Regions from separate parts of the Lysinibacillus sp. NPDC056185 genome, predicted to be linked through region 2. Evidence: riboswitches for the same ligand, from Rfam matches in the RefSeq annotation. Region 2 holds a riboswitch; the other holds the start of a gene.
The links. Region 2 has a riboswitch for FMN ahead of ACMZ42_RS12810 (ECF transporter S component). Riboswitches for the same ligand answer to the same signal wherever they lie in the genome.

Region 1 (15,115 bases), on a different contig from region 2:
TCTTCAGCGGATTCTTCCCCGAATCCTCGGATCATTGAATTCTCCGTTACAAAAACAATGAATAGTAATAAAATTACAATCGTAATCATTGTAGAAATGAATGCAGTTACCGTTTTACTACTCATTTCATTAATAAAAAATAAGCTAATCCAGCTAATGATGGTACAGGCAATGAGCGTTAATATAATTGGACTATTTTTCTGACTGGTCATTAAAAAGATAGTGATAAAGAGTACTCCAAAGTTTAAAAATAAAGATAGAAAAGATCGTACTCCTTTTTTTCCACCAATAACAATCATCAATATGAATAAAATGGCAGTTAACCATACTAATACATTCATTATTTTGCCCTCTTTCGATTAATGAAAAAAATAGAAGTGTATAAACTGATCGGAATCGTTAAGACAACACCTATTCCACCTGCTAGGGCCCTAGCTAATTCTAATGAAAGATTCATGGAAAGTGTTTGCCCTAATGGATAAGAGTTTTTCAAATATAAAATCAACATAGGGATTGAGCCACAAATATAAACAAAAAACAAAATACTTGTAATCGTTCCCATAATGTCTTTCCCGATGTCCATCCCTGAGGTTTTCAGTGCTTGGTCAGATATTTCTTCGTTTTGCTCAAATAAAGCGAACATTGAAGAAGCCATTGTGATGGAGACATCCATTACAGCTCCTAGTGCTCCAATAAATAAGCCAGCCATAAAAATCACTCGATATGGTCGCGTTAAAAATTGCATTTCTTCATATCGAAGCCCATTCTCGGATGTAATCCACAAAACTAAAGCACTAATCAATATAGAAATAAATGTTCCTATAAGTGTTGCCACTATCGCTGCATATGTTTTTTCATTCAAGCCGTTAATGAGAATTAAAGAAATGACCGTAAATAAAAGAACACATACCCCGCTAATAAATATCAAATTTATATTAGAATTTATATATAAATCCAAAGCGTATGATAATACAAGCGAATTTACAATTAAACTGATGATTGAAAATAATCCTTGTCTTTTACCGACAATTAGCAAAGCAAAAATAAAAATCCACGCCACTATCAAGACAAACTGATCACGTTTCACGTCTAAAATAGCCCCAGTTAAATCTCCATTTTTGTCTGTATTTACTTTAATGGAAACAAATAATTTATTCCCAACATGGTACTCTTGATCAAAAGCCCCAGATGCTGAATACTCATTTGTAAAATGAATAAGCTTACCTTTTTTTTCACCATTTTTTAATACAGCTGTAATTTGCTGAGTATATAAATGATCTTCATTTTCATACATATCTGTTACAGGGTTTGATTCTTTTAATTCCGTTTTTATAACTTCCGCAATTGGACGATCATAAAATGCTTCGTTGTGATAAACGAAAAAAACAGAAGCGATAAAGCAAATTGCGATAAAGGTATAAAATATAAATTTAGATTTTTTTTTCAAGATGTTTTGCAATAAAAAGCCTCCAATGTGAGAAAGGAATCTGATTGTACTTATGCGTTCATTGTTAAAATGGCACGAAAATGACTCACAATATCACTAATTTTTTAATGTCAAGCAGATTTAAAAAATGCCATTATAAAGTAACGTGCTAATTGAATAGAGGTTCCTTAATTATATAGTAGATTTTAGCTTACTTAGTTAGTTTTAGCATAATTAAATTATTGTTATTCATTATGTAAGTGTTTATTAATTTTTTGCTTATGACAAATGGGATGGTACAACATAGCATGTGAAGGAAGCGAAAAAATATAGGAGAAATCGCCATTATTCAGGACGCGATAGTTGAATTGATACTGGCCAGGTTAGGCAGTATTTAATCAAAAGAGGAATGGTTTGGCATGAAATGTGCTATTCCAGTAATGGAAAAGCAGGGTAAAGGATCGATTTTTAATACTGCTTCATCGGCAGGTATTCGTCCAGAACACAGTATCGCTGTATATTGCGCAAGTAAACATGCGGTAATCGGTTAAACGAAAGGCGCCACGATCGAGTATGCAAATAAAGGTATTCGTATTAATGCTGTGTGTCCAGGCGGCATCGTTACACCATTATTTCAAAGTGTTGGTGAAACACTTGAAAAAACAGGGTACGTACCAGAAGAAATGTCACGTGTATGTATGGGACGCCATGGTGAACCAGAATAAGTTGCAGAAGCGGTCCTATTCTTAGCATCAGATAAAGCAAGCTTCATGGCTGGTGCTGTTGTCTCTGTTGATGGTAGTTTGACTGTATAAATTTATTGTTTTTGTAGCAATTTACAAACGCAACGATAGGCAAACTTGCGAATGTGAAATGAATTATAGAAAAAATTTATAAAGAATTATCTGGATAATAAAATAAATTAGTGTTATCGTAAGAACTAGCTAAATAAAAATATCCTTCAGGGTAGGGTGAAATTCCCAATCGGCGGTGATGAAGAAATTCAAAGTCCGTGAGCGCAAGCTGATTTGGTGCAAATCCAAAACCGACAGTTATAGTCTGGATGGGAGAAGGGTAAAAGTGTGAGCTTTTTAAATTCGCTTGAGTTTATAAGGTGTATTTGAGTATGCTTTTATTTTAACTACTTCCCATTTTATAGTTGGGAAGTAGTTTTTGTTTTATTTGGCTAAAAAATTGAATAGCAGTAGTTCTTCGGGGTAGGGTGAAATTCCCAATCGGCGGTGATGAAGAAATTCAAAGTCCGTGAGCGCAAGCTGATTTGGTGCAAATCCAAAACCGACAGTGACAGTCTGGATGGGAGAAGAACGATGAGATGACAGCCTATGGAAAAAATATTATATCCATGAGGTTTATTTGTTGACGTCTTATGTATATGAACTCCCAAACCCCTTTATTCTAAGGGGTTTTTTGTTTGAGCGGAAATTATTAAATGAATGAAAGCAGGTGAAAAATGTTTACAGGAATTGTTGAGGATATTGGCACCGTAAAAACCATGCAAAGCGATCGACAAAGTATGAAAATCACCGTTATTTCAAAGAAAATGGTAGAGGATGTAAAGCTAGGGGACAGTATAGCGGTCAATGGTGTTTGTTTAACAGTGATATATTTTAATGGACAAGAGCTAACGATGGATGTAATGCCTGAAACAGTGAGCGCAACAAATTTACAGCAGCTCGCAGTTGGAGATCCGGTAAATTTAGAACGCGCTATGTCAGCTAATGGACGTTTCGGTGGTCATTTTGTATCCGGACATGTTGACGGGGTAGGGAAAATAGTGCGCAAGCGGCCATTAGCAAATGCAGTCTATATTGATATTGAACTATCGAAGGAGTTAACGAGCTACTGTATTCCAAAGGGCTCCATCACAATTGACGGAACGAGTCTAACACTCTTTCAGGTCGAGAAAAACGGTGTCACAGTATCACTGATACCTCACACATACAAGGAAACAATTTTAGGTATGAAAAAAATTGGTGATCTCGTCAATATAGAAACCGATTTAGTTGGAAAATACATTTTGCATCAACTTAAGTATGGACAGGAACCAACCATTTCAAGAGACTTCTTAGCAAAAAACGGGTTTTAACTTCTTTCAGCGAAGCCAAAACATCTGTACCTGTCGCTACGCTTTCGGTACAAAAAACATCCGCTGAAATAGAGGAACTTAGTCTAAGAACGCCACGGTCTGTGGAAACGGCTGAGTGACCAACGTCATGCTTGCAGGCCTAAGCAATCCGGACGCAATTATGCCGAGGCATAATTGATCTAATAACACTTTAAGAACTGGAGGTGGCGATATTGCTACATTCAATTGAAGAAGCAATAGAGGATTTAAAACAAGGGAAGATGATTATCGTAGTAGATGATGAGGACCGAGAAAACGAAGGGGACTTACTCGCACTTGCGGAATTTATGACCCCAGAAACGATTAACTTTATGGCGACCTATGGAAGAGGTCTTATTTGTACGCCGATTTCACAGGAGCTTGCACAAAAATTAGCATTAAAGCCAATGGTTAGTATTAATACTGATAATCATCAAACGGCATTTACCGTTAGTATAGATCATGTAGACACAACAACTGGAATTAGCGCCTTTGAACGGGCAATGACTATACAAAAAATGCTAAAACCACAGGCAAAAGCTGCGGATTTTCGTAGACCGGGCCATGTATTCCCGTTAATTGCAAAGGACAATGGTGTATTAGAGCGTAGAGGACATACGGAAGCTACAATTGATTTGGCCAAGCTATGTCATAGTATTCCTGCGGGCATTATTTGTGAAATTATGGGGGACAATGGCAAAATGCTACGCTTTAATGACCTTGTTAAATATGCAGCGCAACATGATTTAAAAATGATTTCAATTGAAGCATTGGCCACTTATCGTCTTAAACAAATAATGGAAGAAAACACACAGACAATATAAAGGATCATCAACAAAAGTTTGGAATGACATTTGTTAAAACGTACTTTATGTATATAAGTTGATTGGAGTGGAGACTGGGCGACTCCTTGAGGATTAGCGGATAGAGGAACGAAGGCTAAAACCATCACGTCCTGTGATAACTCGTGATCAACATCGTGTTGGCCCGAGACCCTGGAGCGCAAGCGAAGGGGCTCATCGGACGCCCTCAGGAAGCTCTGCTCTGCGCGAAAGCGTAGCGACAGCAATAACAAAGCGCCCAGTCGGAACGGAAATCAACCCCACGTTATGATGATTAGACTAAATAATAGAGGAGAGATTCAAAATGGTTAAAACATTTGAAGCACAATTAATTGGTACGGATTTAAAAATAGCAGTAGTAGTTGGTCGTTTCAACGAATTTATTACAAGCAAATTATTAGACGGTGCATTAGATGGTTTAAAGCGTCATGGTGTGGATGAGAATTCTATCGATGTAGCATGGGTTCCTGGTGCATTTGAAGTGCCATTCATCGCGAAACAGTTAGCTGAAACAAAGAAATATGATGCAATTATTGGATTAGGTACAGTAATCCGTGGCTCAACAACACATTATGATTATGTATGTAATGAATCAGCAAAAGGAATTGCAAATGTGTCACTAACTACAAATGTACCTGTTATTTTTGGCATTGTAACTACAGAAAATATTGAACAAGCGATTGAGCGTGCAGGGACTAAATCAGGAAATAAAGGCTATGATGCAGCAATGTCCGCTATTGAAATGGCAAATTTAAAGAAGATGATTGGATAAATTTTTCCTAATAATAGTATGAAAATTTCGCAGATGAATTATTCTGAAAAAGTATTATAAACATTAAAGTTTTCTTGAATATTTTTTTAGACAATGGGGAAAATATCCGTAAGTGTATTTATGTTATTACTCATAAATGTACTAATTAGGGGCTGGCTCAGTAGGAGTTGATGGATATTTCTTCAATGGAACAAGAATTAAATTTGAAATCTTTGAAGTCACTATTTCAACGCTCTGCTGATGTGATATTCCAAGAGTATTCCTTTCAGCAACATAAAGTACATTTGATAAAATGTGAAGCGATGGTTGATGAGCGGTTACTGCAGACCGTTATTGTGCAACGAGTTCAATCATTATTTACTGCAACAACAGAGGAAATGTTAGAAGAACATATACAAAACAATTTACACGTTCCCCATCTTCAGAAAATAACAAGTAAAGATGAAGCTATTACAAGAGTTTATAAAGGACATGTTTTACTTTATTTTGAAGATATGAATTTGTTATATTCAAGCTATATCGCTAAAAAACCGAATCGAGAGCCTAAAGAAACAACCCTTGAATTAGTTGTCAAAGGTCCGAGAGATGATTTTATTGAGGATGTTTTTATCAATATTGCTTTATTACGAAAACGGATTCCTACTAATTCATTAAGTGTTGAGACATATGAACTTGGTAAACGATCCAAAACAACTGTAGCTGTACTTTATTTTGAAGATATCGTCAATCAAAAAATGCTTGAGCAAATAAAACTACAGCTGCAACGAATTGATACGGATGTTGTATTTAGTGGGGATTTATTGATGGAGAGAATTGAGCAAAGTGCAAAAATTCTACCTAGACACGATTATACTGGACGCCCTGATTTTGCTGTACAAGCTTTAAGTAGAGGACGCATTATCATTATAGTTGATGGAGTATCATATGCCATCATTACCCCGGCTAATTCAATGTTACTTTTTAAATCCGGTGAGGATAATGAGTATCCGATTATTGTAAGTTCTATGGAGCGTATACTACGAATAATAGCTATCTTAATAAGTATACTTTTACCAGGTTTTTGGCTTGCATTAACGACCCACCATCAAGAACAACTGCCATTCATCCTATTGGCAACTGTCGTTGAATCAAGAATGGGACTCCCATTTCCAACTACTCTTGAAATATTAATGATGCTTTTTATGTTCGAATTATTTCGAGAAGCAAATATTCATCTACCCAATGTTATCAGTGGTTCAATAAGTGTTGTCGGGGGATTAATTATTGGAGATGCAGCTATTAAATCGGGTGTTACGAGCGCTTCCATGATTGTAGTTATAGCTACTTCAAGTATTGCAGCCTATACACTTGTCAATCAGTCCATCGTAACAGCGATGAGCATTCTCAGGGTAATCATCATTTTAGCATCTGCCTTTTTAGGATTATTTGGATTCTTCATTTCGGTGTTTTTCATACTTCTTTATACCGCAAACTTACGAGTATTAGGTGTTCCGTACTTAAGTATGGGCGCAGATTTAGATTGGACGGACATTAAAAGATCTTTAGTTCGCTTATCTCCTGCAGGTTATCGTACGCGACCCAAATTCTTAAATGTACAGGATGAGACAAAGACATCGAGTAGGAAAAAATAAATATTTAGAATGTAGAGATCAGGCTTTTATAGGCCTGATCTTTTTATTTCTTGACCTTATATTTACTTGAAGCTTTAAGATGAATATAGAAAACCAATTACAGTAGGTAAGGAGAGAAAAGTAATGAGATCTTATGAAGAATTAATCGTAAAAGTTATAAATGTAAGGGGCAGTTACTATCAAATTGGGCTTCAGCAAAGTAAAGAACTACTGTCAACTTCTCATCCAATACAGAATGAATCTCTGAATTTTATAAATGTCCAAATGGCAAAACAACTACTACAATTTCATTCCCCTAGTCTTTTGCAAGAAATGGAAGGATTGGCCGTTGGATTAGCTCAAACGCTGGATTCTGTCATTGATATATATAGTGGCTATAATATTACCTTTCCTGAAATGGGCTGTACATCTTTTGTGCTAGATTGAAATTATATTAGAAACTATGATTTTAGTCCAACATTGTATGATGCAAGACTTGTATTTTCTAATCCAATGAATGGATATGCAAGTGTTGGATTTAGCCAACAAATTATCGGTAGACTTGATGGGATGAATGAATATGGGCTAGTTGTCGGTCTGCATTTTGTCAACAATGATTACCATGGTGAGGGCTTTATCGCTTCAACGATTGTCCGAATATTATTAGAGCAATGTAAAAATATTGAAGAAGCACTTAAATTAATTACAGAACTCCCACATGGTTATTGTTACAATTACTCAATGACAGATCAAAGCGGACAATCTATAGTAGTAGAAGCTTCTCCACATAAGCAGGAATTAAGATATGAAAATCCGTTAATTTGTACGAATCATTTTCAAACAACGAGTATGAAAGAGAAAAATAAGAAAAACATTCAAGGGTCCGTCAATCGAAAACATTTTATAAATAATTTAATAGAAAAGAATTTGACTACAATCGCTGCATACCGACATTTTAATAATGGAAATTCTCCGTTATTTTTCAAACACTATCAACAATACTTTGGCACATTACATACTGTAGTTTATTCGCCAAAGCTTCTAGAAGTTATCGTAGGAATAGGGGAGGACGCAGAACCGATAACAATTTCTTTTAAAGATTATTTGAACGAAGCTCTAACGCTTCCTAAAAAGTTAAAAGGTTGGATTGATTTAAACTACAAAGATGGAATGGAATAAGCAATATATAATAAGGAGGGGGCATGATAAAAATTCTTCTCCTTTTTAGTTTACTTTCTAGAGAAGGATTATTAAACTAATGGTTGCGACTGGAACGATGTTTCGCTCGAAAAATAAAAATTGTTTTAGCATTTTATCAGTTCCAGACAGACTTCTCCAACGTCAATAATGGGAAGGAGATAGCCCAAAAAAGTAAGTGGCGATAAATGTGGGTTGGTAATAGTCAAAACTCTCTTGGGATGATAAGATAAGAACGAATATTGTTATTTAGAGAGGCGAAGAATCCTGAATCGTATGCATTTACCCAAGCTGATTCCGGAAGTAATTATGCTGAGGCATAATTGAACAACCATAAAAAAGAAGATTACAATAATGGATTGAAATCATTTCCCCAGTGGAGAGTATGACATGATGTTAACTTCGGCAAAGATTTTCGTATTTGCGAAAGCCAAGCCCAACTAAATTAAGGCATTATTCATGTCTATAGATAAGGAAGTACCAGTTTGTATGAAAACACGAAAAATAAAACTAATTTTAATACTATCAACTCTCTTATTAGTACTGTTTACAAGTTTAAACATCTTTACATCTTATATAAAAATGAAAAAGACAGTAGAAGAATCAATAGCGAACCAAAGTCTGAAAGCGGCTATGTCTATCGCATCTACTATTGATGTAGAAGCGTACAAACAATTTTTAGATAACCCCGAGGAAAATGAGTATTATTGGCAAATAAGAAGCTACTTAAACGATGCAAGAGTAAAAATAGGTGCTTTATTTGTTTATACATTAGATATTGAAAATCCAAAGGTATCCAAAGCAATGATTATGGGTTTACCAAGTGAAGTTAAAGGCTTTTATATCGGAATGGACTGTACAGTACCCGAGACACAAGTGCAAAAAGCTTATAATGGAGAAACATTTATAACAGATGTAATACAAGATTCTATATATGGCTCCTACTTAACTGTTGGTGCACCGATTAAGGATGAAACAGGGGCGGTTATTGCATACATAGGAATTGATATTAGTGCAGACACATTAAATGACATTAAGGGAAAAGTGATCGAAGACAATCTTTTAGTCTTTATTTTTAATGGTGTACTTATTTTAATCGTGATTGGCTCAGTTTTCTTCTTACAGAGATGGTATCAAAAAGAAGTGGCGGAGGAAGTTGAAGCGACAGAAGATACATATCAAGCAGAAATTAAAACTTTAATCACTTCCGTGTCCTCTTTAAGACATGATTTCACAAATCACATACAAGTACTACATGGATTTCTGCAATTAGACAAACCTGATCAGGCCAAACAATATTTATATTCACTATCCAAAGAGGTTCAGGCTATTAAGTCACTCAAATTAAATATTGATCATCCTGGCTTGGCGATCTTATTACAAACGAAAAAACTAACTGCACAAAATCATAATATTGATATGGATTTTTCAGTATCACAGGATGCATTTAATAAAATTAAAACAACAGATTTAATCAAAATCTTGTCGAATTTAATTGATAATGCGATTGATGCGGCAAATGAATTATCGGATGAGCAACGTAAAATAACAATTTGCTGTAAAGCTGATGACAAGCAATATGAATTTAAGGTTACAAATACTGGACCAAATATTGTAGAAGCAGGGCAAATATTCAAGCAAGGATTTTCTACTAAAAAACCAGAAACTGGTAAAATAAGAGGCCAGGGCTTGTTTATTGTGAATGAAATTGTTAATAAGTACGACGGTCAAATTTCTATCGATTCATCAAAACATTTAGAGACAACAGCAATAGTAACCATTCCAATAAAGTAAATTTCCAAACTAAAAGTCAAGTGTTAAAGTAATGCAAATAAAGCCGTCGGATTGGACGGCTTTATTTGCAATTATTACACGCACGCATTTCTAAGCAACACTCTCTAAATAGTCTTTATGTTCCTCCTCAATCTTTGATAAAAATTTAGTAATTGCTCTAATTGAATCTTCTCCTTCTAGCTGAGTTCCTAATTCATCCGCCATCCGTTTTAAAACATAATCCTCAAACTCAGTATAATCTTTGAACGGCTCCAAGCCCTTAGATGGATCTTTATGTTCATTCGTCATATGCATATATTCCTTTATAGCATTATCTTCTTGAATCACTAAAATCGTGGATAGAACCTTCGAAAAGATGGATAGAACGTCCGAAGTCATGGATAGAACCTTTGGAATGATGGATAGAACGCCCAAAATCGTGGATAGAACCTTCGAAAAGATGGATAGAACGCCCCAAATCGTGGATAGAACCTTCGAAAAGATGGATAGAACGCCCCGAGCCGTGGATAGAACCCTCAAAAAGATGGATAGAACGCCCCAAGTCGTGGATAGAACCTTCGAAATGATGGATAGAACGTCCGAAATCATGGATAGAATCTCTGAATTAATGAAAAGAACCTCCGAAGTGACGGATTGCTCCTCCGAAATGATCGCTAGAATCACTAAAGTCGTGTATTTCATTTTATTGTAATAAGGCTCTTAAAAGTTGTTTGCATTCAAAATTTAATAATAAAATTGTGTAATTCTTGTTCAACTAACACATTCGTTGACCTTTTAGGTAAATAACCTTAAAATGGAATTGACCTAATAGGTTAATCATGTTTCTTATAAAGGAGTGACGAATGTTGACAAAGTTATTAGATTTAGACTCTCAAAGAAGGAACGCAATTCTAAATGCAGCGTTAAAAGAATTTTCATCACAGGGGTATGACAACGCTTCAACAAATGTAATAGCAAAAGAAGCCGGAATTTCTAAAGCCCTTATGTTCCACTATGTCAGTAGCAAGCAGGAGCTATTTCTTGTTGTGTATGATTACTTCTCTGACCTAATTAAAAAAGAATATTTTGAATTGATGAATTATGATACGAAAGATATTTTTGACAGATTGCGTCAATCATATCTTTTGCAAATTAAACTATCGGAAAAGTCCCCTTGGATTTTAGAGTTTAATAAACTTTCAGGAACTACTAATTCCAACGAGGTTAATGAGGAACTTGAAAATAGAACAAACAAAGAACATTCAAGCTGTTATCCTAAATTATTTGATGAAATAGATGAAGATAAGTTTAGAAAAGGGTTGGATATAGAAAAGTGCAAGCAGTTTATACTTTGGTCTAATATTGGATTTACTAATGAAATATTAGATGATATTAGAAATTCAGAATCGCAGTCTTTAAACTATGAACTCGTTGTTGAAAAACTTGATGGATATTTTGATGAACTTAGAAAAGTATTCTACAAAATTAAATGAATAAGGGGTTGGGAAATGTGCGTTCAACACGAAAAAAACGGTTGACTGCACGTGTCTGTATTGTACTGGGACTTCCCCTTGTAGCACTAGTCATTTTCAATAATGTAGGTAAAGAATCGACGGGGGAGGGATATGAGATGATTGATGCGCGTGAGCCGATAATTGTAGAGTTTCCTTTGAGAGGAGAATGGCACTCTCCTAACACTCCAGGTACAAAAATTCCGAGTCACGGCACAAACAAATTAGCATCAAGATATGCTTATGACTTTATACAAGTGGATTGGGAAAGAAAGGGCTGGCCCGCCTATCGCGTTAGTTTGGCGCATTATCTACTTTTTGGGGTCCCCTTAGATGAATATTATTGTTGGGGGCAAGAGGTATATGCTCCTTGCGATGGGGTTATTGTCCAAGCAGAGGATGGTTATAAAGAACGACCACGAACAAAATTGCTTTCAGATATGTCTAACGCTTATAAAAATGCTCATTATTTTGACCCGAAGAAAGACGACATACAATCAGTTGCTGGCAACTACATCATTATAGAATGTGGCGACAATGTATATGCTGCATTAGTCCATCTTCAAACAGGGGCAATTCAGGTTTCAGTTGGTCAAAGTGTAAAAAAAGGTGAAGTTATTGCTAGAGTTGGTCATTCAGGTAACTCCTTTGCTCCGCATTTGCATTTTCAACTTATGGATAGTAGTGACATCACTACTGCACACGGATTGCCTTTTGCTTTTGAACAATACGAATTATTTAAAAATGGCAAATGGGAAAAAGTAAATAATGGAATTCCAACAAATAAGGATAGAATAAGATTTCAAAAATCTGATGAATAGGATTAAATTAAAACTGCATAAGAGGTACCGTCAGGAAAATGGGCTTAGCGTTGTAAATTCGCATTTTCCTGACGGTACCCATATAACAAAGTTTCCCCCTTACGGCAAACGCCTAAATAGGGAGTTTTAGCGGCGAAGTAAAGAGGTTTAGTGGCTAAAGTGGGAGTTTTAGCGGCGAAGTAAAGGGGTTTAGCGGCTAAAGAGGAAGTTTTAGCGGCGAAGTAAAGGGGTTTAGCGGCTAAAGAGGATGTTCAACCGGCGAAATAAAAGGGTTTACTGGCTAAAATAAAAGTTCATCCGGCGAAATAAAGGAATTGCAGACTAAATTATCTGCTCTACAGGTGAAGTAACTCATTCACTGTGTGAAAAGCATTTTCAACTTTCATTTTTACATTTTTTGAGCAATTCATTTCATATATTAATAATAATCAAAATGGTACTCTATTAAGAGGAGATGAAATATTTGGATAAATCAATCCTTTCTTTATTGAAAAAGGGTGGATTTGTTTTGTATGCGAGGCATGGCCAAGCAACTGTCGGGGTAGATCAGCTAAATTTAAATTTTCAAGATTGTTATACTCAAAGAAATTTGTCTGAAGTTGGGCGAAGGGAGGCAATTTACTTTGGACAAATGCTTCGCTATTTACAAATCCCGATCAGTTCACCGATTGTCGTAAGTCCTTTTTGTCGTACAATTGAAACGGCACAGCTCGCATTTCCTTATTCCTATATCCAAATTGATCCACTTGGATATGAAATTTATAAATTGGGTGGAAACATTCCAATCGTTGAAAAAACAAATATATTATCAAATCTACAATCGATGTTAGAAAGAGAGCCACCACAGGGTACGAATCAAGTGATTGTTGCCCATAGCTTTCCCGAAGGTGTTGGATTAGGGAATGTTTCTAATATGGGAATGGTTATTATTAAGCCAAAAGGTCCTGGAAATGGGTATGAAATAATAAAAAAACTAACTTTAGAAGATCTACCACTGTTAGGTAGTAGCTCTAATTAAGCTAGGGATGGGAGAAAAGTATGGACATAAAAACGGTCTCACAATGCACTTTAGAGGAAACTTTAAAAACTTGGAATAAAGGCTTTGAGGGGTATTTTGTACAAATAGAAATGAATGAAGAGATGTTTTTAAACCGACTCGTTGGAGAAGGACTATCGCCAGAGCTTTCAATTGTCGCATTTGATCATAATAATCCTGTGGGTATTGTATTAAATGGCTTCAGACAAATAAATGGTAAGAAAACCTCATGGAATGGCGGAACAGGTATCTCTCCAGACTATCGTGGTAAAGGTGTTTCTCGTGTTTTAATGGAAGAAACAATCGCCATCTATGAAAGAGAGAAGGTGGAGGTTGCAACGCTTGAAGCTATAAAAGAGAATAAAGTAGCAATTGCGTTATATGAGAAGTATGGCTATACAATTACTAATCAATTGCTATTTTTAAGTGGCGAATATGAAGCAAAAGTAGAGGGACAAGCCGCAATTCATGTGGAAACAATTCGGCCAGAACAACTTCCATATTTATCTTTTTATCAGGAAGATGTTCCTTGGCAATGTAGCTGGCAAAGTAATAAACAAGGGGAAGCTAAAGTTTTTTACAACGAGAATAATGAAGCGCTTGGCTATATGTTATATAAAATAGTATGGGATCAGGATGGAGCCATCAACCACATAGTGCTTTATCAATTAGAGTTATTGGAGAATGGCAATGTAGAACATATTCCACACTTTATCGCAAGCATTACAAATCATAAAGTAAATTTAGCCACAGTTAACTTTTTAGCAAGCAATCCAGCGGCGAGCTATTTGATGGAAAATGGGCTTGAGGTTAAGACAGAGCAAGTGCAAATGAAAAAATATGTTTGCGAGATGAGTAGAGAAAATTAGGGATGGTTTAAAAGTCAACGTTAGGCTGGAGAAAGTGGGACAGAGATTTTTTCCAATCATTGCTGACATTAATGGGCAACAACTACTTTATACGGTTTTACTTAAGGGCTAGTTTTAACAGGTTGTCAACATTCAAGAATTCCAGTATACTAATCCGATAAAGAATGTAAATAAAGGATGAATTTTAATGACGTTTGAAGAGATATTACCACGCTTAAAAGCGGGAGAAAAAGTAATTCGTAAAGGTTGGGGCGGTGCCGAATTGTATGTGAAGCTTGTTGGACAAAGCGAACATGATGGCGAGGCTTTGAATCCTTATTTTTTAATTAATGTACGTGGTGAGGGCTATACAATGTTCACACCGACAGTTTGTGATTTATTAGCGGAAGATTGGGTAATTGTCAATTAATCGAAAGAGCCATCTCAAATGAGGTGGTTTCTTTGTTTTTTGGGGAGAGATATATATGAAGTTTGAAGAATATAACAGTAAAACGGTATTTGTAACGGGGGCTGCTTCAGGTATTGGTCAAGCCCAAGCTATTGCATTTTTAGAAAATGGGGCGAGTGTATTCGGGTTTGATTTAGATGAGCAAGGGTTAGTAAATCTACATAACCAATTTCCTGAACAATTTGCCTATACAGTAGGTAGTGTATGTAATAAGAACGATGTAGAGCACGCATTTGAAGCTGCGATTTCTATATTTAAGCAAGTAGATATTTTATTAAATACCGCAGGCGTTTTAGATGGCTTTGCTAAAACGCTTGATACAGATGAGGCGCTTTGGGATAAAATTATGAATACCAATGTAAAAGGTACTTATTTTGTGACAAATACGATATTACCCCATATGGTTAAACGAAAATCTGGCACAATCGTTAATATGGCATCTATTGCTGGACTTGTTGCCGGCGGTGGAGGTGCGGCATATACAGCGTCTAAACATGCAATTGTAGGCTATACAAAGCAGTTAGACTTAGATTATTGTCGTGCAGGAATTCGTGCCAATGCAATTGCACCTGGGGCCATTCAAACACCGATGAACAAAGCAGATTTTGAAGGTGATGGTGCAATTGCAAAATGGGTCGCCGATGAAACGCCTGCTGGACGCTGGGCCCAACCACACGAAGTAGCG
Region 2 (15,115 bases):
TATAATTAAACCTCAAAGTTCAAATTATTATCAAATAATTGATAAAGATTTTAATAAAACAGTAGACTTACCTTTTACTAGTATAACTTCGTTTAAAGGTAATTCTAGCTCGATTTTTATGAGTGTAGATCATAAGAGTCCAAATGCTCTAGATAATAAAGTCGTTCAATATGATCGAATGACTCAGAAATACAAAACTATATTTAATAGCAAATTTGAATTGCCATCGATGCAAGGTCTAGAATTAAATGAAAATTGGTTAGTATGGGTAGATGCCGACGAAAGTGGATGGCAGTTGAACCCCTATTTTATGAATTTAAAGACGAAAGAAATTCAACCGTTGACAAAAGAAAATGAAGAAGATGTTTTTAATGACTTCCCTGTCCTAATTGGGGACTATGCAGCTTGGATTAAATCGGATAGAAAAGTTGAAAAAGCGGAAGTTATGCTAAAGAATCTAAAAACAAATGATACCGAAAGTATATTTGATTTAAATACTTATACATTTATGAATATGCATTTATCTTCGAAGGATGGAAAAATATTATTTACTGATAAAAAAAATAATTATGGTTATCTGTATTTATACGATGTGAAAAGTAAAGGAATAGAAGAAATAAAAACTAACTATGAATTCATTGGTTGGGCAAGTTTGCTAAATGGCAACCAATTTATTTATCTAACCTTTAATGATCCTAGTGAATCTTCAACCGATGACCAAAAGCTTCTTTTTTATACTATTTCTAATAAACATACCCAAGTCGTTCTTTCGGATGTGGTAACTGTAAATTCCCATTATACAGATTTTAATAATCAAGTGTTTTTTTCTTATAACGATGAAGGTATGAGAAAATTTAAGGTAAAGAATAATTTACTAGTTGAAGATGGGGAATTAAACAAGGAATTAGAAACTCCTAACTTTTATAGGCTTTCTGCTGAAAATAATGTCTTTATTATTAATCAGGACCTTTCAGATGAAAAACGTAAAAACAAATTAATTATCCAAAGTGAGCTAACTGACTAAAAACGGCTATCCATATCAATGAAAGATAGGGATAGCCTTCTTTTTGTCATTCGATCCTCACCTTTTAGATCAACAAAAGTGTCGAAGCCCTAAAGCCCCAACACTCCCCTTCTAATACATTTTCAAATATTCTTCCCGCTCCCAGTTATGGACACGTGTGCGGTATTTATTCCATTCTATTTCTTTAGCAACCGTGAATTTTTCAAAGATATGATCTCCAAGTGCTTCACGTACGGTATGATCCATTTCTAGTTCAAGGAGTGCGTATTCCAATGACGACGGGAGGTTGTCGATACTGTTCAATTCACGTTCTGCTCGTGACATTTTATAAATATTGCGATCTACAGCATCCGGTGGTGTGAGATCTTTCCGAATGCCATCGAGTCCAGATGCTAAAATAACGGCCATCGCTAAATAAGGGTTGGCTGCTGGATCGACAGAACGCAGCTCGATACGTGTTGATAGTCCTCGTGAAGCTGGAATTCGAATAAGTGGTGAACGATTTTGTGCTGACCATGCCACATAGCAAGGAGCCTCATAACCCGGCACTAATCGTTTATAGGAATTAACAAGTGGGTTTGTTATAGCTGTAAAGCCGTGGACATGTTTTAGTATCCCTGCCATAAAGCTACGCGCTGTTTGGCTTAATTGCAATTCTGCACGTTCATCATAAAACGCATTTTTATCCCCTTCAAATAATGATAAGTTGAAATGCATGCCAGAACCGTTAACACCGAATAGCGGCTTTGGCATAAAGGTTGCATGCAGCCCATGCTGTGCAGCTATCGTTTTTACAACAAGTTTAAACGTTTGAATATTGTCACATGCTTCGATCGCACTTGCATATTTAAAGTCAATTTCATGTTGACCAGGTGCAACCTCATGGTGTGATGCCTCAATTTCAAAGCCCATTTCTTCTAACTCTAATACGATATCACGCCGACAGTTCTCCCCTAAGTCAGTTGGGGCTAAGTCGAAGTACCCGCCACTATCATTTAACTCAAGTGTTGGATGCCCCTTTTCATCTAACTTAAATAAGAAAAATTCTGGCTCTGGCCCTAAATTAAATGAGCTAAAACCTAATTCCTCCATCTCCTTTAAAACCCTCTTCAGATTGGAGCGTGGGTCACCTTCAAATGGTGTACCATCTGGTCTAACAACATCACAGATAAAACGAGCCACTTTACCTTTTTCAGCCGTCCAAGGAAAAATTACAAAAGTATCACGGTCAGGGCTCAAGTACATATCTGATTCCTCAATGCGTACAAAACCTTCAATTGATGAACCATCGAACATCATTTTATTGTCCAATGCTTTTTCTAATTGGCTAACCGGTACTTCAACGTTTTTTATTGTTCCTAATATATCAGTAAATTGTAGGCGAATAAATTTAACATTTTCTTCCTCAACACGGCATTTAATATCTTCTTTTGTATAACGTTTCATTTTTCACCACTCCAATGTAATTTTAATTAACACGATTCTTTTGTAACTGTTTTTAAAATACATTAAAAGGATGTAAAACACAATATCTATGTAAGGTTTTATTACATACATTTTATCGAATATATTAATCTTTTTTTAAGATGGATAGAGCCCCCCTCCCCTTCCTACTTATCATTTGAGTCTTTAGACTCATCATACGGTAGTTTAACTAAAAAGTTTTTGACTTTGTTGCTTGAAGCAAGAACTTTATTTCCATATTTTATATCACATTAGTCTTGTATAATGTCATATTTATTGGTAAATTTATAGCAAATTAGAATTTCTATTTTATTCATCAGATAAGTAAATAGGGCGTATATATAATAGTCGGAAATTATCATATCCATTTTACCTTGGCGCATTTGCGTCCGGGGGGGCTATATCTTCTGTTAAAGATACATAAGGCGGTGAATGTAAGAAGCATGTCAGTATTAATTATTGGCAGCGTAAGTAATGATGTATTACGTCTGCAAAAATATTTTCATCGTATCGACATCAAAAATATTCATTGCTTTACAACAACTGACGCAGCAATGAATTATTTATCAGATTCTTTGAAAGAAGAGCTAGAAATAATTATTCTCGATGCAAAAATGACACTTAAAAATTGCGAGAACATTTGTCAACAAATTGACGAACTAAAAAACTGGATCGATGCCCCTATCCTCCTTTCTACTACTTACGAAAAAAGCATTACAATTGATAGGGTTTTTGAAGCTGGGATTTTCGACTTTATTTTAAAACCATTTGATTTCACTCAGTTTAAAACCCGGATTCAGGTGGCCCTTAAATATCAGAAGGAAACCAAGCTACGAAAGCAGCAAGAAAGTATGATTCAAAAAGATTTAATTGTCGCGAAGAAATTTCAAAAAAATGCACTATCTCCTCCATTGAATCTTGAGCATATTCAGATCGATGGACTTTATGTTACATCCAACACACTAGGAGGTGACATGTACTGCTGGTTTAAGATTAATGAACACTTAACTGCCATTCTTCTTTACGACGCAATGGGACATGGCATTGCCGCATCACTCGTTACAATGTCCATTAGATCTTTGTTAAAGGGAATAATCACGAAATTAATTGATCCAGTTTTAGTAATTCGAGAACTTAACCGCCAAATTTACGAGTTATTTTCTGATGAAGATATGGACCGTTTTTTAATGACAGCTATCTACATACTCATTGATATGAAAAACGGAACTGTACACTATGTTAATGCGGCTCATCCATCTGGTTTCTTATTTGGAAAATACGGAGAGACGGTGTTCCTCCCAGCAAATACACCTATATTAGGGCTATTCCCGACCATTCCTATTAATAAAAAAAGGATACCTTTATCCGGATGGCATCGCATAATACTTTATACGGATGGATTATTGACAATCAATGATCAACAAGTTGTTGATATGGATTTTTTCCATTCCTATGCATCACACGATAATGGCTATGCCTTGGAGAAATTTTCCCAAAAATACGATTTATCCGATAATTATTACAACGATGATATAACAGTAGTTTCAATAACAATTACATTACAGGGTCGGTGATTGATGATGGAATTCATACTCAATGTAAATCCTGATACACAAGCTATAGCTTATGTAGATCAAGTTATAGAGAATTATACAAATGTATATAATTTACCTTTTAAAAGAGAATTACGATTTGTCGTACATGAATTAGTTATTAATGCTGTGGAAGCTGTTAAGAAAAATGATCCATATTCCGAAAAGGCTATTCAAGTACACGTATCTCATTCTAATAAAGAAATAAAAATAACAGTTACTGATGAAGCGAAAGGAATCGCTGAAAAGGATTGGGATAAGGCTCTACAATTTGATTTAAACGAACTGGATTATTCAGATCGTGGGCGAGGTTTATTTTTCGTTAAAAATATGGTCGACCATATTTGGTTTGAAAATATTTCTGAAACGAAATTTTTAGTTGGTATTTCAAAAAAGATTCATGTATAAAGTTAACGTAAAATTGGAGGAGTTTTCATGAAGCTGTCAATCCGAAAAAAAATGAGCCTGTTAATATTCGGGTGTATTTTGCTACTCACTACACTTTTAGCAGGAATAAATTTTTATGTTGCCAAAAATAATCTTTTAGAAAGCGCAAATACAAAGCTTTTATCAGATATTCAATTGAGCTATGAATATTTAAATGCTAAATTCCCTGGAGAATGGTCCATTAAAAACAATCAATTGTATAAAGGTGACGTCAAAATAGTAGACAATTTTGAGGTAGCTGATAAAGTCGGAGAGCTAACAAACGGAAATGTCGTCTCAATCTTCCAAAACGATACTCGCATTAGTACAAATATAGTCGAGAATGGAGAACGTGCATTAAATACAAAGGTTTCTGATGAAGTTGCGAAAGTTGTATTAGGAGAAAAAAAACGTTTTATCGGATCAGCAAATGTCTTGGGGAGTATGCATCAAGGAGCCTATGACCCAATTTTAAATAGCCAAGGAGATGTTATTGGCGTATGGGCAACAGCTGTACCTACCGCTCCATATATAAGTATTGCTACAAAGTCTGCACTTGAAAATGTAGCGGTCTCCTTAGGAATTGCCATTTTAATGATTGTTGGGATTAGTTGGTTTTTACAGCGACAAATCATCACACCCATTAATATTTTAAGTACAAATGCCAAAGATTTAGCAGATTTAAATTTAAATGTAAAATTATTAAACCCAAAAGGTAAAGATGAGATTGCTGTTTTAGCAAATGCTTTTAGTGATATGAAGAATCGATTAACGGAAACGATGACAATCGTAGCTGGTAGCGCCAATCAAATAGCTAACTCATCGCATTCATTAGCAGAATCATCACATCAAACAAGTGAGGCTTCTAACCAAATCGCACTTACGATGAATGAAATTGCAGTCGGTACTACGACTCAATCTGATCAAGCTGAACAAATAGTGTCTATGATGCAAAAAACAATCGAAGAAGTATCGACCAGTTTACAAAAAGCCGAGAATACGTTAAATAGCGCTATAGAATCGACCCATTTTGCACGCCAAGGTGAAGAGGCGATCAATGAAGCTATAAAACATTTAAGCGATGTCACACAAACAGTGTCTTACGCAACAGATTCTATCCAAAAACTCGGTAAACGCTCTGAAGAAATTGGCGGCATTATTACTGTTATTACGGGTATTGCGGATCAAACAAATCTACTCGCCCTCAATGCAGCCATCGAAGCAGCACGAGCAGGTGAGCAAGGAAAAGGCTTTGCCGTCGTTGCATCAGAGGTACGCCAGTTAGCTGAACAATCAAGTTTAGCATCAGGACAAATTACAAATCTCATTAAAGATATTCAGGCTGAAACCTCTGTGACAGTTCGCACGATGGAAAGTAATCTACTAGCAGTAGAGGAGCAAGTAACAATTATCAATAAAGGAGGAACTGCATTAAAAGAAATCGTTGAAAAGGTCGAAGAAACAGAAAACGGCGTTGAGCAGATGAAGGCTGCATTTACGAATGTAAACAACAACTCCTTAGGGGTTCAACAAGCCATTCAAGATATTTCCCGTATCATTGAAGACTCCGCTGCAGCAACAGAGGAAATTGCCGCAACATCGGAAGAACAATATGCAACTGTGGCAGAAATTACACAAAGTTCAGACGAATTAGCATCGATTGCCGATAAATTACAAAACGAAGTCAATAAATTCAAGTTTTAACTTCTAAAGAATTAGAATTTCCTTACATGAAAAAGAAAATGGAGGCGCTATAGTATGGATCAGAAGAAAATTGCGATGGTTATTGACACAAAGTCTGATTATATTTTGATTGCGTTTACTGGCGATTTAGAATATGGGTCGATTGAAGAGATTAAAATTGAGCTTCAATCGTTAAGCTTGGAAACAAAGCATGGATATATTATCGATATGCAAAAGGTTACAAACATCGATAGTACCGGCTTTGGCATGATTGTCAATTTCGCAAAGAAAGTATCTGTAAAAGAAAAGAAAATCGCCATTATTGTTGTCGATGATTTCATTCGCAATTTGTTTGCTATTTCACAAGTCGATAAAGTATTCCCTATTACTAAAAGCGAAGAGCAAGCAAGACAGATCATTAAAGAAGGCTGGTTAGGTGAACTATCACTTAGCGAATACTAACCCTATCGTTGTCCCCCAAACATAAAAGTAAGTTGCATTCCTATTAAACGGAATGCAACCTACTCTTTTTAATACTGTAAAAGCATATTTACAAACACAACGATAATGACAAAAGGTACTACTATTAACATCAGTAGTCGATACGCTGAATAGAACCCCTGCCCCATTTGACTTCCTATTAATAATTCCTTCTTCACAAATTCTTTATCAACTACATACGCAATAAAGATAGCAATCAATAAGTTACCCAACGGAAGCATTAAATTAGAAACTAAAAAGTCAGTTGCATCAAAAATTGTTTTTCCAAAAATTGATACATCAGCTAATGTACTTGATGAAAGTGCTGCAGGAATCGCTGCAATAAAGACTACTACACCTAGTAGCATCGTCAATGCAGAACGAGACATACGTCCCTTCTCCATAAATGCCGCTACGATAATTTCATATAAACTGAAGGAAGAAGTTAGCGTTGCGAATAAAAATAATAATAAAAACATCGCTAAGAATATTTCACCCAATGGCATTTGACTAAATGCTGTTGGCAGAACCGTAAATAATAAGCCTGGTCCAGATGCCGGTTCTAAATCAAAAGCAAATACAACAGGGAAAATGGCTAATCCTGCTAAAAACGATACAAGCACAGTGAGAAGAACAACAGAGCCTGCGGAATTAGGTAAGCTCACATCTTTCTTTAAATAGGAGCTGTACGTCACAAGACAAGAAAATCCTACTGCTAAGCCAAAGAAGGATTGCCCTAACGCTTCCAATATTGCCTTTCCAGTTATATTAGAAAAGTCAGGCCACAAGAAGAATTTAACCCCTTCCATCGCTCCATCTAATGTTAAAGCCCTCACAACAAGCACAATAAACATAATGAATAATAAAGGCATCATCCACTTATTGGCCTTTTCTATACCATTTTGCACGCCAAGTGAAATGACTAATACATTTACTAGCGTAAACAGCCCTAAACCTAGCAATGTAATCCAAGGTGTTCCTACAATCTTTGCAAATAGTTCACTAGGATCAACGGAAGGATCAATAACAGCCCCAGTCACACCAAGGCCACTATATATAAAAATCCAACCTCCTACAACACTATAAAAACTTAATAATAGAAAACAGCCGAGCACTCCCATACGACCAACCCAAGCCCAACCTGTTTTCGTAGGTGCAATTTTTTTATAGGCAGTCACAGCCTCAGACTGTGTACCACGACCTAAAATATATTCTGATAATAACATCGGTAAACCAATCAACAATGTAAATAGCACAAAAATCAGGAAAAATGCTCCCCCGCCACTTTGTCCAGTAACATATGGAAGCTTCCAAATTGCCCCCAGTCCGATTGCAGCTCCAGCCGATGCTAAAATAAAGCCTAGTTTACTAGACCACTGACTCTTTTTTTCACTCATCTCTTCAAACTCCTCTAACTTACTCAACTCTTCCTTATTCTACAATAAAATAATACAGTCGACTAGATTAATTCTATATGTTACTTTTGCGTAATATTATCCAACACCTCAACCATTCTACATAAAAAACCTCGAACGCTTAACAGCTCGAGGTCTCATCCTAATTATTTTGTTAAATACATGGAACGCTGATGATCAATCCATTTACGCATTGTTGTGAATAGTAATGCCATGATGATAGTAATTAAAATACCCTTCACAATGTTAAATGGCAAGATACCAGCTACGATCATTTTATATAGTGAATCACCTACAACAGGCTCCATACCTAAAAAGTAAGTGTACATAGGTAAAAATACTGCATAGTTAAGGATGCTCATTCCTACTGCCATTACAATTGTTCCAGCAGCTAAACCTCCGATAAGGCCTTTAACTGTTTTGGAGCGATTAAAAACAAAGCTCACTGGTAAAATAAATAAAATACCTGTTGCAAAGTTCGCGATATGTCCTACCGGTACTCCCGTTGGCGTGCCTGAGAAAACCCAGTCCAACACATTTTTAAATAATTCTACTAAAATACCCGCTACAGGTCCCATAGTGATTGCTGCTAGTAATGCTGGCATATCACTGAAGTCCACTTCCAAAAACATCGGAAATGGCGGAATCGGGAAATTAAAAAGCATTAATAAAAACGAAATACTGCTCAGCATACCAATCGTAATATACGATTGAAGTTTAACATTTTTCTTCATAGAAAACTCTCTCCTCTTTGCTGATTCAATCTCGCAAGAAGAAAGGTTACGACCTAATCAATTATTATCATGAAAAAAACCCTTATGCAAAAGAGCATAAGGGAGAATAGGCATGATTAAAAAACGCCATTAATTAACTATTTTCTGAGCATACGCTGTGTGAAACCACATCGAAAAAACGCTCGTACATAGCTAAATTCATAACAATGAATGACGATCGTACCTCCATCTTCTCCCATCCAGACTTTAACTGTCGGCCTTGGAATTGCACCAAGTCAGCCATGCAAAAAAATTATTTGCACAGGTCGCGGGCTGAAGAGCCTTTAGTAAATCATGCGAGCTAATATGTCTTAAAGGAAACATTAGCGATTTACAACTCTATTACCGCCGGTCGGGATTTTCACCCTGCCCCGAAGATGAATCATTATTTTTTTATTTCATAGCCTTACTATAATGAATTATTAGAGAAAAGTAAATAGCTTTGCTTTAAAAAAATCCGATTAAACTTGTATGCTTTAATAAATACTCGTGAAAAGTAGCTTAAATCCTTATTCATCTCATCACCTATAGAGGCGAGAGACTTCGTAGGTGACGCTTCGCTTTCGCTACTGAAAATAATTGCTAAGTTAAATGACAAGAGCATTCACGCACATATAGTGGCGAGAATGCTCCAAAAATTTATTTATGTTCTGTTCGTCTATTTGTTGTTAGGCTGTTTATGGCATATATCGTTTATTGGCTCCTACAGGCTTTGGCAAGAATTTTTTTAAATCAAATCCTTCCCAGGTTTCCTGTACAACATTGTCTAAACGTATTTGTTGATCAAAGCTTGCAGCAGTGAGCATCATAGCTTCTATCAGTTGAGTTGCACGAACAGTATCCATGGTCGTTAAATCAAGCGACTCATCAAATGTAACAATAACGCCTTCTGCTACTTCTTTTACAGTGTATGCTATATTTTCTGGTACAACTGAAACGTATACATCATCATTTTTATTTCGCATATCGGTAAGCGCTTCTGTTACAGTGGGAAAAGTCTTACGAGAATCGGGTGATAAATATTCAGCTCCATTTTCATCTTTATATAAATAATAATTAAAATGATTTGAGCTTGTTAATGCCTTAGGATTACTTGGCTCTTCTTCCTTGGAAAATTTGTAGGCTGTACCATCAGGATTTTCAAACTCAATATCTTTATACTCTGAATCTGAGAATGTATCCTGTAAAGTCTCTAAATATTCATTAGTATCTGCTGAAGCAACATCATAATCATTTTTCTCCGGCAATACATGAACTAGTTTATCGCCCTTCTCCTTCAATTCTCCTTTATATGGATGATAGTTAGTAAAACCATTTGCTTTCTCATCAATTTGCGGCGCATACTTTTCATACATTTGTAATGTTGTAGGCTTTTTCTTCGGAAAATCAGTGGCAACTCGTTCATTTGGAATGATATACGTCATCGGTACGCTTTTCTTATCACGATTTGCCAAACCAATATGAAACACTACTGCTTCTGTTAAATCTTCCTCATAAACAGATGATCGTAGAGACATAATCCTTGAATGTTTTGCTACTATGTTGTTGGATTCCATAATCTTATCCTGGTTGACAAAGCTTTTCGCCGCTCGACTATCCTGCGATGTTGAATATTGAGAGGTTTCAGGAGCATTAGCCTGGTCTAATTTTGCATCATTATGATTCATGAACATAGAGCCTGTAATTACTGTTAAAGCGAAAACTGCTGCAACACTCATAAAGATTGGCCATTTACGAACTTTCTTCTTTGTTGTTGCAGTCTCGGTACTTTCTTGTTGCGTAGGAATACTGTGTTGTTGCTCTTGCGATGTTATTTCATCATCTATTGGTTGTTGTATAGCTTCTTGAAGATCGACATTATCCTGCAAGCGAGCATCTGTCAATAATCGATTTAATATTTCTTCTTTTGAACGGCGGTCAGAAAGCTTAGGGGCATTATTTAATAGATGCTCAAGTTGATCATCATCAAATTGGTTATGTGTCATTGCCGTTTCGCCTCCTGTTCTCTAACCTGTTGTAGCTGTTGCCGTAAAAATTTAATGGCACGATGCTGAGTGGTTTTTACCTTCGCTTCTGTCCAATCTAGTATTTGTGCAGTTTCTGCAATCGATAAGTCTTGAAAGTAGCGCATAATAATGACCATTTTTTGGTCACCTGTACAGTGTTCGAGTGCTACTTGCACCTGCATAAATTCATCACTGGCCTGCAATACGTCCTCCGGTGATGGTGTGGTTGAATGTAGCTGTTCCGTTTCCCAATCAAAAAAATCAAGTGAATGTTTTTGACGTACAGCCTGCTTTCTAAAATGATCAATAGCGACATTTTTAGCAATAGCAAAAAGCCAAGTCTTTTCACTACTATTTCCTGCGAACTGATCATATGAGCGCAATACACGAACATAAACCTCATGCGCTAAATCCTCAGCAAGTGTACGGTTTTTTACTAAATAAATAAGAAACTGGAACACGTCTTGATGATATGCATCGTATAACCGATGGAACACGGAGTCATTCAAAGCACTCCACCCCCGTTCTATTTATATTTGTCGTCTAAATGTCCACAGAAGTTACATCCAATTAATACCACTATTTAATAGTATTAATCAAAAGGTAAATAAAACGTGAAGGTAGTCCCTTCTTTCAGCACACTATCTACCATAATATTGCCTGAATGTGCCTTGACAATATTTCTAGCAATAGCTAAACCTAGGCCAGTTCCGCCTTTAGAACGTGTACGTGCCTTATCTGCTTTATAGAAACGTTCAAAGACATATGGTAAGTCCTCTTGCGGAATACCATGCCCTGTATCCTGAACAGAAACCTTGGCAAAGGTTGGTTCCTGCTCAACCTTCACTGTTACAGATCCTTCATCAGTATGACGAAGAGCATTATCAACTAAATTTGTTAAAACCTGTTCAATTCGATCCTCATCTATACTAATCGAAGCTTCGTCATTAAATTCACTGTCAAATATTAGACGAACATGTTTCTCTTTTGCAACCTGTGCAAATTTTTGAGTAATACGTTCAAATGTTGAATTAATCGGGAGCTCATCTTTGTAAAGCGTCATATGCCCCGATTCCATACGCGCAAGGTCTAATAAATCTGTTACGAGACGTCCCATACGTTTCGATTCATCATAAATAATTTTTGTAATTTCATTACGTTCTTCTTGATCTTGAATAAAATCATCATCCATTAGAGCCTCTGAATAGCCTTGGAGCATCGAAATTGGCGTTCGTAGCTCATGAGACACATTGGCAATAAAGTCTGAACGCAGTTTTTCTAAACGATGCTGCTCTGTCATATCACGAATAACCGCAACCGCTCCACGTATCGATTCCTCACTATAAAGAGGGCTAATCGTAAACGTATAGTAACTTCCATCCATCTCAATTTCTTCTTCAAGCTTATCCTCAAACATCAGTACATGATCGAGCATATGATAAAGCTCTGGCGGAATTGGCTTCGCACTTTGTGATCCCTTATTAACAAACCACGTTTGCATTAAACGGTCCGCTGGCGGATTACTTAATAATATTGTACGATCACGATTAAACGTAATAACTGCGTCTGTCATCGATGTTAATATATTGGAAAGCTGTTCATTTTCTTGATTGATCACTTCTAGATTGTGTTTCAATTGACGGCCCATTTGATTGAAGGCAACTGCAAGCTGGCCAATTTCATCATTTTGTGTAGTCGGCATCTTCGCTTCAAAATTCCCTTTAGAAATTTCAAACGCCAGCTCACGCATTTTACGTAATGGTGACGTAATACGTGATGAAAGGAAGAACGCAAAAAATGTCGTCAGCACAAAGGCAATGAAAGCAGATAAAAAGACAATTTTCGTCGTCTCTTTCGATGTTTTATGCAGCGCATCCGGACTTTGATAAATAAAGACAGCCCCGTGTACAGCATTTTCCACATTTAGCGGGAAACCAAGCACAACATACGATTCCAACTTTTCTTTGTCTGCAGAAGACGGCATCATCATTTCCTTAATAATCGGTTTATCTGATTGAAAAACTTCTTGGAACGATTTATTGGCTAAAATCATATCCTGTATTTCTTTTTTATTGACACCTTCCTGCATAGCGAAAGAAATTCTATCATGGTTAATAGCAATAAGTGCATTTGTACTTTCAGGTAAAATATCTTTTAATAATTCCGAAGTCGATTCTGCTGTTTCATTATCATCTACTATACTGGCAACTGTTGCTGCAGTTTGACGCAAGGAGCTTTCTGCTTGTTGCATATGGTAATTCTGAAGAAATTCAAGCATTAAAACCGTGAAAACAAACAATACAAATGAAACGAGAAGCAATATGGTTACCCATAGCTTCCCGACAACACTGTTCCATATTCTATTCATTGACAACCTCAAATTTGTAACCAACGCCCCATACAGTAACAATCATTTTTGCAGCGTTTTCAGATACACGGTTGAGCTTCTCGCGTAAACGTTTTACATGTGTGTCAACTGTACGTAAGTCGCCAAAGAAATCATAATGCCAAACTTCTTTTAGTAATTGTTCACGGTCAAATACTTTGTCTGGTGATTTAGCTAGGAAATAAAGCAATTCATACTCTTTAGGCGTTAAATTTACTTCAATACCCTCTGCTGTTACACGGTGCGCATCATGATCAATCATTAAATGTTGGAACACAACTAAATCTTTTGAAGAAGAAGCATTTGTCGAAGGTGAGAATGCTTGTGAACGGCGTAATATAGCCTTCACACGTAACACAACCTCACGAGGACTAAATGGTTTTACAATATAATCATCTGCTCCAAGCTCAAAGCCTTGTACGCGATTCGCTTCCTCGCCTTTTGCAGTTAATAAAATAATTGGTGTTGCTGCACGTTCACGGATTTCCGCACAAACTTCAAGCCCGTCTTTTTCAGGCATCATAATATCTAATAAAATACAGTGATACTCTTTTTCCAAAGATTTTTCGATCGCTTGTTCACCATTTTCTGCCTCGTCAACAAGGTATCCTTCTCGCTCTAAATACATTTTTAATAAGCGTCGAATACGATCCTCGTCATCTACTACTAATACTGAAATATTTTCTGACACTTTCACGATCCCTCTCTTCTAATCTTTCTCTACCTTCTATTGTACATGGTACAGCACTTATTGAAAAGAAAAGAAAGCCTTCTTGCCACAGCAAGAAGGCTCTTCTTTCCAATACTAGCGACGTAAAAATATCATATATGCTCAAAATCAACTTAGTCTATGCTGATGCGTATGAGTGTAAACCTGCAAGAATCAAGTTAACAGCAATTAAGTTGAATAAGATAATTCCAAAACCAATTAATGCTAACCATGCAGATTTTTCACCTTCCCAGCCTTTCGATAAACGTAAGTGTAGGAATGCTGCATAGAATAACCATGTAATAAGTGCCCATACTTCCTTCGGATCCCATCCCCAGAAACGACTCCACGAAAGTTGTGCCCAAATCATTGCAAAGATTAAAGCACCTAACGTAAATACTGGGAAGCCGATTATTACTGAACGATAACCAATTTCATCAACTAATTGTAAATTTACCCGTTTGACAAAAGGTTGGAAAATCGCACTAATTCTACGTCGTGCAATTAATCGAATCAATAAATATAAAACAGACCCTACTAATAATGACCACACAACTGATGTTAATTTCTTCGCATTAATGAGCGGAGGCATTTCTACTAACGGAGACATGCCATGTTCTTCAACCGCCTTATATTCATTCATACCAAATAGTGGCGGCATTTTGTATTCAATTTGACGTCCATTACCCTCTTTATCAACATAAGTATATGTTGAATCGTAACCCATTAAACTAAAAACGGATGTAGCAATTACGAAACCAACGACTACTACAAGGAAGAACATTACCGCTTCTAACCAGAAACGTTGTTTAGAAGGTTTCTTTAAATTAACTACTTTTAATAAATAAATTAGTCCTGCTACCGCACTAATTGCTAAAAGTGATTGCCCCAAAGCAGCTGTAATAACATGAATTGTTAACCAGTAACTTTGTAAAGACGGCATTAAAGGAGTTACCTCTTTCGGGAACATTGCTGCATAGGCAATTATTAATAACGCCACAGGTAATGCTACTAAGCCCAGAGCCGTCACGCGATAAATAAAATAAATCAAAACGAATGCCCCAACAATGAACATCCCAAACGCAGTCGTAAATTCAAACATATTACTAACAGGTGCATGCCCTGCATAAATCCAACGAGTGACAAAATAACCAAGC

Region 1: another riboswitch for FMN. It lies ahead of ribE (riboflavin synthase); the one in region 2 lies ahead of ACMZ42_RS12810 (ECF transporter S component).

The regions. Positions count from the first base shown of each region.
Region 1 covers NZ_JBLLLQ010000001.1:333,907-349,021, reverse strand. Annotated here, with positions in the region: gene ACMZ42_RS01750 (YibE/F family protein) at 1-341, opposite strand, end outside; gene ACMZ42_RS01745 (YibE/F family protein) at 341-1,459, opposite strand; gene ACMZ42_RS01740 (SDR family NAD(P)-dependent oxidoreductase) at 1,846-1,977, shown strand; partial or broken gene ACMZ42_RS01735 (short chain dehydrogenase) at 1,990-2,151, shown strand; FMN riboswitch at 2,380-2,505, shown strand; FMN riboswitch at 2,631-2,756, shown strand; gene ribE (riboflavin synthase) at 2,898-3,533, shown strand; partial or broken gene ribB (3,4-dihydroxy-2-butanone-4-phosphate synthase) at 3,746-4,336, shown strand; gene ribE (6,7-dimethyl-8-ribityllumazine synthase) at 4,698-5,165, shown strand; gene ACMZ42_RS01715 (spore germination protein) at 5,336-6,796, shown strand; gene ACMZ42_RS01710 (hypothetical protein) at 6,920-7,222, shown strand; gene ACMZ42_RS01705 (C45 family autoproteolytic acyltransferase/hydolase) at 7,229-7,954, shown strand; gene ACMZ42_RS01700 (GHKL domain-containing protein) at 8,462-9,766, shown strand; gene ACMZ42_RS01695 (hypothetical protein) at 9,857-10,447, opposite strand; gene ACMZ42_RS01690 (TetR/AcrR family transcriptional regulator) at 10,612-11,238, shown strand; gene ACMZ42_RS01685 (M23 family metallopeptidase) at 11,376-12,077, shown strand; gene ACMZ42_RS01680 (histidine phosphatase family protein) at 12,532-13,095, shown strand; gene ACMZ42_RS01675 (GNAT family N-acetyltransferase) at 13,116-13,982, shown strand; gene ACMZ42_RS01670 (DUF2829 domain-containing protein) at 14,170-14,391, shown strand; gene ACMZ42_RS01665 (3-oxoacyl-ACP reductase) at 14,447-15,115, shown strand, end outside.
Region 2 covers NZ_JBLLLQ010000011.1:27,894-43,008, reverse strand. Annotated here, with positions in the region: gene ACMZ42_RS12845 (hypothetical protein) at 1-1,024, shown strand, start outside; gene glnA (type I glutamate--ammonia ligase) at 1,136-2,470, opposite strand; gene ACMZ42_RS12835 (SpoIIE family protein phosphatase) at 2,932-4,062, shown strand; gene ACMZ42_RS12830 (ATP-binding protein) at 4,066-4,488, shown strand; gene ACMZ42_RS12825 (methyl-accepting chemotaxis protein) at 4,516-6,210, shown strand; gene ACMZ42_RS12820 (STAS domain-containing protein) at 6,265-6,651, shown strand; gene ACMZ42_RS12815 (sodium-dependent transporter) at 6,720-8,066, opposite strand; gene ACMZ42_RS12810 (ECF transporter S component) at 8,231-8,818, opposite strand; FMN riboswitch at 9,042-9,240, opposite strand; gene ACMZ42_RS12805 (RNA polymerase subunit sigma) at 9,535-10,842, opposite strand; gene sigX (RNA polymerase sigma factor SigX) at 10,839-11,372, opposite strand; gene ACMZ42_RS12795 (ATP-binding protein) at 11,456-13,231, opposite strand; gene ACMZ42_RS12790 (response regulator transcription factor) at 13,224-13,940, opposite strand; gene ccsB (c-type cytochrome biogenesis protein CcsB) at 14,098-15,115, opposite strand, start outside.